Regions from separate parts of the Kitasatospora sp. NPDC023118 genome, predicted to be linked through region 2. Evidence: riboswitches for the same ligand, from Rfam matches in the RefSeq annotation. Region 2 holds a riboswitch; the other holds the start of a gene.

Region 1 (4,403 bases), on a different contig from region 2:
AGGCGGCCAGCACCCCGACGGCGGCCGAACACCAGAGCGTGGCGGCGGTGTTGAGGCCGCGCACGCCGGCGCCGTCGCGCAGGATGACGCCACCGCCGAGGAAGCCGATGCCGGAGACGACGTACGAGGCGACCCGGGTGGGGCTGCCGGTGTCGCCGACCGCCTCGCTGTAGAGCACGAACAGGGTGGCGCCGGCGGCGACCAGGGCGTTGGTGCGCAGGCCGGCCATCCGGGCCCGCCACTGGCGCTCGACGCCGATCAGCGCGCCGCAGGCGACGCCGGTGGCGAGCCGGACCAGGAACTCGACGGTGGTCAGGGTGTGCACGACGGCACCTCCTCCAGAGGAATCACGGGGAACGCGGGGAAAGCGCACGGACGGGTGGCGAGCCGCTGTCCACCACCCGTCCGTGCGGGACGTGCTCGGTGGCTCAGTGGCCCAGGGCGGTCTGGAAGATCTTGATGATGACCATGATCATCGCGAGCAGCAGGTAGGCGCGCAGGGCGCCCATGCCGATCTTGCGGGCGGTGGACATCACCGGCTTGCCGAGGGTTTCCAGCGGGGGCATCCGCCAGTTCTCGCGGCCGGTGCGGTCATGGGGGCACCCCCGGCCGGAGGCTGGGGGAAGGTCCTCCTTGGTGCCCCGGCGGCCGAAGGTGAAGAAGTACCCGGCGACCAGGACGCCCGCCACGCCGCAGCCGGACATGATCCACAGGATCGCGTCCGAGCTGATGTCCGGCCAGACCACCGAGGCTGTCAGGATCATGGACAGCATCACCAGGACGCCGACCACGGCCGAGGTGAAGGCGTTGGTCCTGGGCCCATTGACCCACGGGCCGAGCACCGCCTTGTCGTTGCAGAGCAGCAGCAGGAAGACGGTCGCGGAGGGCAGCAGCACCCCGGCCAGCACCTGGACGAACTGGGTGATCAGGCCCTGGGTGTAGCCGGTGGACAGCAGGGTGATAGCCGCTGCGACCACGACCAGGCCGGCGTAGACCGCGTAGAAGCCCTTGGCGCCCTTGACGCCCCGGTGCAGCGAGTGCTTGATGCCGAAGACGTCGCCGATCGCGTAGGCGGTGGACAGGGACACCGCGAAGGCGCCGATGATGGAGGCGTCCAGCAGCGCGATGGCGAACAGCACGCCCGCCAGGTGCCCGGCCTTGTCCTCGACGCCCTTGGCCACGGCGGCCGCGTCGGAGAACTGACCGAAGCCGTCGGTGCCCGCGAAGGCCGCCGCCGTGAGGCCGATCAGCGCGGCCGCGCCGACGATGACCACGACGATCCCGATCCACAGGTCGACCTTCTCGTACTTCATGAAACGCGGGGTGATCCGCTTGTCGATGACGTACGACTGCTGGAAGAACAGCTGCCACGGGGCGACGGTGGTGCCGACGATGGAGATGATGACCATCATCACGGCCGCGAGCTGGCCGGAGCCGCCGGGCAGGGTCGGCGTCACGAAGTCGTGGGCCATCTGCGAGGTCTTGGGGTGGACCATGAAGTAGATCGGCACCAGCAGCAGCGAGCCCACGCACAGGGTGATGGCGACGCGCTCGAAGCGCTGGAAGGAGCCGGTGAAGGCCGAGGCGATGATGATCGCCGCCGCCAGCACCACCGAGGCCGCCTTCGGCAGGCCCAGGTACCCGGCGGCCAGCGTGACGCCGATGAACTCGGTGACCAGGGTCAGCGCGTTCAGCAGGAACAGGTCGATGACGCTGAACGCGCCCCAGAACTTGCCGAAGCGCTCCAGGATCAACCGCGCGTGGCCGACCCCGGTGACGGCGCCCAGGCGCAGCACCATCTCCTGGTTGACGTACAGCACCGGGACCAGCATCAGCAGCGTCCAGAGCAGCTGGGTGCCGTAGTTCTGCCCGGCCTGGCCGTAGGTGGAGAAGGCGCCCGCGTCGTTGTCGCCGACCATCACGATCAGGCCGGGCCCGATGATCGCGAGCAGGGTCTTGAGCCGGGCGGAGAGCCCGTGGCGGGGGGTGGCGTCGTCGAGCCGGATGGTGCCGAGCGCGCCCTTGATGTCGCCGACGTGGGCGTCGTCGAGGACGGCGGAGCGGGTGGCGGCGGGAACGGTGGGGACCGTGGGGACCTTCGGGTCCAGCATCACGTTGGTCATGGCGGGGCCTCCCTGCCCTCTTCCTTGAGAGGGCGACAGGGGGCACGCAGCGGTGATCCTCCCTGCGGGCGCACGGCACCGCCTCCGCACGGCGACGCTGAGCGGCGGCGCGGCCGTACGGACATGACGGTACGTCAGGCGGCTTGCGTCCGGGCAGGGTTGAGCGCAGGACGAAGCGCCGGGTGAAACGCGCGGGGAAGGTTGTTACCGCGTGCCGGAGGTGTTCGAGAGCATGCGGGGGCAGGGGCAACTGTGGCCCGGACTAGGGCAGTCCACGTCTCTCGCCTCCTCCCGGCCGGGGGCGCACCGTCTGTGCGCCGCATCACGACACGGCAAGGAGCACACCAGCCCCGAATGGACCGGTACACCCCAACTCGTCAGAGCTTTGGCACTCCACGGCGTGTCCAGCCTGTTGGCCGGAAGCCACTTGGGGTCAACCCTTAAGTCGGGAAGACCTGTCCTGAACCTGGGCGTCTCTCGACGTCGTCGGGTCAGTGGCCTGTGTCCGTGAAGACGCCTCACCGAACGAGGTGCCTTTTCAAACCTCCAAAATCATAGACCCGCCACGGACGGCCCGCTCACCATTTCGGCCGACCTTCGACACCTTTGTAGAACCTTGACCAATCGCGCCGCCTCCGCCCTCTCGCGCCCGGTGCTCGCCGTACCATGGGCCGCGTTCCAGCGGGCGAAGGACGCCGGCGGTCGGTTCGGCAAGGGAAACCACGGCGGTGCTACGGGGGTTCGGCGATCTGGAGGCCGAGATCATAGACCGGCTCTGGTCCTGAGGCCGTCCGGCCGCGGTGCGCGAGGTGGTCGACGACCTCCAGCGGCAGCGGCCGGTCGCTTACACCACCGTGACCACCGTCGCCGACATCCTGCACACCAAGGGCTGGCTGCGCCGGGACAAGGTCGGCCGCGCCTGGGTGTACGAACCGACCTGCACCCGCGAGGCGTACACCGCCGAGCTGATGCACCAGGCGCTGGAGACCACCCCGGACCGGGCCGGCGCGCTACTGCGCTTCGTCGACCGGATCAGCGGGGACGAGGCCGCCGCCCTGCTCGCCGCCCTCGAACAGGTCAAGGCCCGGGACACCGAGTGACGCTCGCCCTGCTCGGCCTCTACCTGGCCGTGACCGGCGTCCTGCTGCCCCGCCGGCTGGCCGGCTCCACCCGGCTCCAGGCCCGTCCGGCCCTGGGCGCGGCGCTGAGGCTGGTGTTGACGGCCTCCTTCACCGTCGCCCTGGTGCTCGCCGCGCACCACGCGCTGGAGCCACACCCGTCTTGACACTCGTCACCCAGCGGAGTGCTAAGGCTTCGCCAAATCGAGAACAAGGTCACACACATGGCCCCTCCTGCGGGTACGCAAACGGGCGCTAACCTGCGGACATGAAGGTCCCGCCCGAAGGGCTCCCCCTCGCTGCCGAGTTCCCGGCCGCGCACCGTGAGCAGTGGCAGCAGCTCGTCGAGGGCGTGCTGCGCAAGTCCGGTGCCCAGCCCGAGGACGGCGCCGCCGCCGAGCGGGCGCTCAGCACCGCACTCCAGGACGGCCTGCGCGCCCGCCCGCTGTACACCGCCGAGGACAGCTCGGCCGAGCCCGGCTACCCCGGCTTCCCGCCGTTCGTCCGCGGCGGACGGCCGCAGGGCTCCGCCGTCGCCGGGTGGGACGTCCGGCAGCGGCACGCCGACCCCGACCGGCGGCGCACCAACGAGGCGGTCCTCGCGGACCTGGAGAACGGCGTCGGCTCGCTCTGGCTGGAGCTGGGCGCCGCGGGCCTGCCGGTGACGGCCCTGCCCGAGGTGCTCGCCGGGGTGTACCTGGACCTGGCCGCCGTGGCGCTCGACGCCGGCCCCGAATTCGCCGACGCCGCCGAGCAGTTGTTCAAGCTGTACGAGGAGCGCGAGATCTCCCCCGCCTCCGCCTCCGGCAACCTCGGCGCCGACCCGATCGGCCTCCAGGCCCGCACCGGCGACGCCGCCCGCACCGACGCGCTGCTCACCGCGGCCACCGCGCTGGCCGCCCGCTGCGCCGCCGACCACCCGAACGTCCGGGCCCTCACCGTCGACGCCCTGCCGTACCACGAGGCCGGCGCCTCCCCCGGCCAGGAGCTGGGCTGCTCGCTGGCCACCGGCGTCGCCTACCTGCGCGCGCTGACCGCCGCCGGGCTGTCGGTGGACGAGGCGCTCGGCCAGCTGGAGTTCCGCTACGCCGCGGACGCCGACCAGTTCCTGACCATCGCCAAGTTCCGTGCCGCGCGCCGCCTTTGGGCCCGCGTCGCCGAG
Region 2 (4,403 bases):
GGGAGGGGATCAGCCGATGCCGAACCAGCCGAGGACGGTCTGGACGAGCAGGATCGTCGACATGACGGCCACCCCGACCACCACGACGGTGGCGGCGACGCGGTAGCGGGGGGTGTTGGCCGCGTCGCCGAGGACGGAGCGGCGGTTGGTGAGGACCAGGAGGTAGACCAGGACGATCGGGCTGATCAGACCCTGCAGGACCTGGGTGCCGATCAGTAGCTGGATGACGTCCACCGGGGTCATCGCGACGACCGCGCCGAGGACGATCTGCGCGGTGAACACCCCGAGGAACAGCGGGGCGTCACGGAAGCTGCGGGAGACGGAGCGCTCGACGCCGGCGGCCTCGCCGATGGCGTAGCTCGCCGAGAGCGGCACCACCGCGCCGGCCAGGGCGGAGGCGCCCAGCAGCCCGAAGGCGAAGAGCAGCTCGGCGCTGTGCCCGGCGACGGGCTTGAGCGCCTCGGCGGCCTGCGCGGCGGACTCCAGCGGGCCGGTGCCGCCGATCGCGGCGGCGGTGGCGATGATGATGGTCAGGCTGATCACACAGGCGAACACCGCGCCGAGGACGGCATCGGCCCGGATCAGCTTGTAGTCGGCGGGCTTGGCACCGCGGTCGACCACGCCGGCGGCGGCGTAGAACTGCATGTACGGGCTGACGGTGGTGCCGATCAGGGCCACGGCCAGCAGGATGAAGTCCTTGCTGGGCTCCAGGTGCGGGACGACCAGGTGCTCGCCGACCTGCCCCCAGTCAGGGTGGCCGAGGACCATGGCGACCGGGTAGGCGAAGAACGCCAGCGACATCACCAGGAAGATCCGCTCGGCCCACTTGTAGGAGCCGAACAGCACCAGCGACCAGAGCAGCACGGCGGACGGCGGGACGACCGCCCACTTGGGCACGCCGAGCAGCTCGAACGCGGCGCCGATCCCGGCGAACTCGCTGACCACCAGACCGGTGTTGGCCAGCAGCAGGCAGAACACCGCGAGGGCGGTGAGGCGCAGGCTGAACTGCTCGCGGATCAGCGCGCCCAGGCCCTTGCCGGTGTGGGCGCCGAGCCGGACGGCCATCTCCTGCACCATGACCAGGGCGACGGTGACCAGCACCATGAAGAACAGCGTCCCGTAGGTGAACTGGGAGCCGGCGCTGGCATAGGTGGCGATGCCCGCGGCGTCGTTGCCGGCGTTGGCGGCGACCAGCCCGGGGCCGGCCACCATCGCGATCGCGGCCAGCCGGCGCAGGCCCCTGCGGCGGCCGGGGCGCCCCGGGGCGGACGGCGCGGCGGCGGCGTCCGGACCGGTGTCGAGGGTGTCGAGGTCGCGGGTCACTTGAGGAGCCTCCGGAAGTGCAGGCGCCCGCGCTCGGGCAGCAGCGAGTCGAGGATGTCGTCGGCCAGGACCCGGCCGAGGGGGCGCTCGGAGTCGTCGACCACGAGCAGGGAGGTGGCCCGGGCCGCGACCAGCTGGTCGGCGGCCTCGGCGAGGCGGGTGTCGGGCCGGACGGTCACCGGCGGGCCGAACTGGTCCAGCCAGGCGACCAGGTCGCCGATCACCGAGGTGTCCTCGGCCACCGCCAGGTCGAACAGCGGGATGTCGGCGAGCAGCCGGCCCTGGTCGTCCAGCACGGTGACCGCGTCGATGTCGGTGCGGTGCTCGGCCTGGGCGGCGAGCTCCGCCCGTACCTCGGCGACGGTGTGCGCGGGGCCGGCGGTGACCAGCAGGGTGGTCATCGCGCCGCCGGCGGTGCCCTCCCGGTGGGTGAGCAGGGAGCGCAGCTCGGCCGCCTCGGGCTCGGGCATCCGGGCCAGCAGGGTCTCGCGCTCGCCGGGCGCGAGGTCGCGCAGGGCGTCGGCGGCCTCGTCCGGCTCCATCTCGTCGACGAGCCGGGCGGCGTGCTCGGGCGGCACCTCGCGCAGCAGGTTCTCCAGCTCGGCGGGCTCCATCTCCTCCAGCGCGTCCGCGGCGTGCTCCGGCTCCAACCAGCCCAGCAGCTGCTGGCGTTCATGCCGGCCGAGGTCCTCCAGGATGTCGGCGAGGTCGGCCGGGCGCAGCCGGTGCAGCGCGGAGCGGGAGGCGCGCAGCCGCACCTCGGCCGGCCCGTGGGTGGCCTGCTCGCCGAACGGGGCGACGGACTGCCAGTCCAGGACGCGCTCCGGGGTGGGGCGGATCTGCCAGCGGCGCGGGCCGAGCCGGCGCAGCAGGGTGGGCAGCGAGACGTCGACCCCGACCAGGACGGTACGGGCGGCCAGCGGGGCCAGGTAGAGGTCGGCGGCACGGGTGACCTGGACGCCGTCGACGTCGACGAGCTGGTGGTCCAGCACGTCCCGGGCGAGCAGCACCTCGCCGGGACGGCGGTTGAACTCGCGCAGGTCCAGACAGGCGGTGCGCAGCCGGACCTGCCCCGTCATGATCCGGTCGACGGCGTCGGCGGCGATGAAGGTGCGGCGGCGGCCTATGCGGATGATCAGCCCGGTGACCGGAGGGTACGGCTCCGTGCCGTAGAGGCGCGCGACCACGTCGACGACCCGGCCCACCTCTTCCCCGGCCTGGTTGGCGACCGGCCCTCCGACCAGCCCGGCGACGGAGACCACCGAGGACCGGACGGTCCGGGTGACGGCGGTACGGCGCTCGGCGGCGACGGTGCGGTCGCGCAGCCGGGCGGTGGCGGAGTTGAACAGGGTGGTGGCAGCCATGGTGGGGACCCCCTCGCCCCGGCAGGACGGGGCATCGGGCCGCCCGGCGGCGCGCCACCGCCGACGCTGACCGCTCGAACCGGTTCCAGGCATGCGCCAGGGCCGCCCGCTCCGGAGCGGACCGGAGGGCGGAGCGGACCGGATCGGTCAGGGAAGGAGCGGGCGCCTCGGACGACGGAAGGACGGCGAGGACGACATCGGAAAGGGCTGACTATGGCCAGGACTTCCGTCCATCACGCCTCCTCCCGATCTCGGCCGCGCATCGAGGTCGCGGCGGCACGGCAAGGGGAGACCGACGTCACCGCCCGGTGCACCCCCACTCGTCAGAGCTTTGGCACTCCACGGCGTGTCCCTGTCGATCCCGACGGGAAGCCACTTGGGGTCACCCCTTGAGCCGGGGAGACCTGTCCTGATCCGGAGCGTCTCTCGACGGGTGGGATCAGTGGCCTGTGTCCGTGAAGACGCCTCACCGAACGAGGTGTCTGTTCAAATCCGCCCCAGGATAGGGCGCCGTAGCCCTTCCAGCGCAATCCTTGACCGGAGCTTGACCCTGACCTGACCAGCGGGGGAGCCGCCCGGCGCACGGTCGGGTGCGCACTGTTGCCCCTCGGCCCGCGGGCCGCCGGGGAGCCGAACCGGTTTGCGGCCGGGCCCCGGTGACGGGGAATCCGACCGACGCGCGGGCCCGACGTCCTTCGGAGCGCGAGGCGGTCCCACCTGGTAGGGCCCGGGTCGACGGCCACCCAGGTGAAGGGCGATCTGCCGGTAGTCCTGCACGCGGGCCCGCCCGCGCCTCCGGGTCAGCCGGCCCGCAGCAGTGCGGGCAGCTCGGCGGTGTCGACGATGTGGGCCCGGGAGGGGAGGACCCGGTGAAGCAGGACGTCGTGGACCGCCGGGTCCGGGTCCGCGACGCCGTCGGACAGGACGTAGAGCCGGTAATCGCGGTCGGCCGCGTCGAGGACGGTCGACAGGACGGCGCCGCCGGTACTGATGCCGGAGACGACCAGCGTGGTGATGCCGCGCTCGCGCAGCTGTCGGTCGAGGTCGGTGGTGGACAGGGCGCCGTAGCGGGTCTTGCGCACGACGATGTCGCCGTCCCGGGGAGCCAGGCGCTCGTGCACGGCGGTGGCCGGGTCCTCGTGGTGCATGGCACGGTGCTGGGCCAGCGGGCCGAAGGACTTGTTGGCGGCCGGGATCGCGTCCCAGTCGGCCTCGGTGAAGCCGACGCGGACGTGGGCGATGGTGCCGCCCGCCGCGCGGACGCCGGCGACGGCCGCTTCCACCCGATCGAGCAGGGCCTCGCGGCCCCCGCCCTCGGGCAGAACGGCCAGGACCGCGGGCTGGCAGTCCAGGACGAGCAGGGCGGTGTGCGCGGGGTCCAGCGCGGGGGCGGTGCTCACGCGAGTGTTCTCCTTCATGCGGGGGTGCGACTTCATACGGGGGTGCGACTTCATGAGGGGCTACGCGACAGTTCCGGCTCGTGCCGCGAGGTCTGGTTGCGAGGTCTGGTCGCGCCGGGGGAGTAGGAACGGGGTGGCCAGGATGAGCAGCCCCGCGACCGCGAGCGCGGTGCGCGGGCCAGTGGCGTCGGCGAGCAACCCGCCGAGCGCGGTGAGGACGGCGATGGACACCTGTTGGCCGATCGACCAGGCCGACAGGGTGCGGGCGACGAGGTGCTTGGGCGTGCGTTCGAGTCGGTAGGTGGCGAGCACCGGG

What was found. A riboswitch is a leader RNA that binds a small molecule or an ion and turns the genes downstream of it on or off. The one in region 2 is predicted to bind magnesium.
Region 1: linked by a shared signal. The riboswitch ahead of ACZ3UD_RS11685 (NRAMP family divalent metal transporter) and the one ahead of ACZ3UD_RS14640 (magnesium transporter MgtE N-terminal domain-containing protein) in region 2 are both predicted to bind magnesium.

Annotation. Positions count from the first base shown of each region.
Region 1 is NZ_JBVHHW010000007.1:191,764-196,166, forward strand. It holds gene ACZ3UD_RS11680 (MgtC/SapB family protein) at 1-325, opposite strand, end outside; gene ACZ3UD_RS11685 (NRAMP family divalent metal transporter) at 429-2,123, opposite strand; M-box (ykoK) riboswitch at 2,485-2,660, opposite strand; gene ACZ3UD_RS11690 (BlaI/MecI/CopY family transcriptional regulator) at 2,924-3,223, shown strand; gene ACZ3UD_RS11695 (hypothetical protein) at 3,220-3,408, shown strand; gene ACZ3UD_RS11700 (methylmalonyl-CoA mutase family protein) at 3,510-4,403, shown strand, end outside.
Region 2 is NZ_JBVHHW010000009.1:244,441-248,843, forward strand. It holds gene ACZ3UD_RS14635 (NRAMP family divalent metal transporter) at 10-1,323, opposite strand; gene ACZ3UD_RS14640 (magnesium transporter MgtE N-terminal domain-containing protein) at 1,320-2,687, opposite strand; M-box (ykoK) riboswitch at 2,995-3,172, opposite strand; gene ACZ3UD_RS14645 (cysteine hydrolase family protein) at 3,488-4,087, opposite strand; gene ACZ3UD_RS14650 (MFS transporter) at 4,148-4,403, opposite strand, start outside.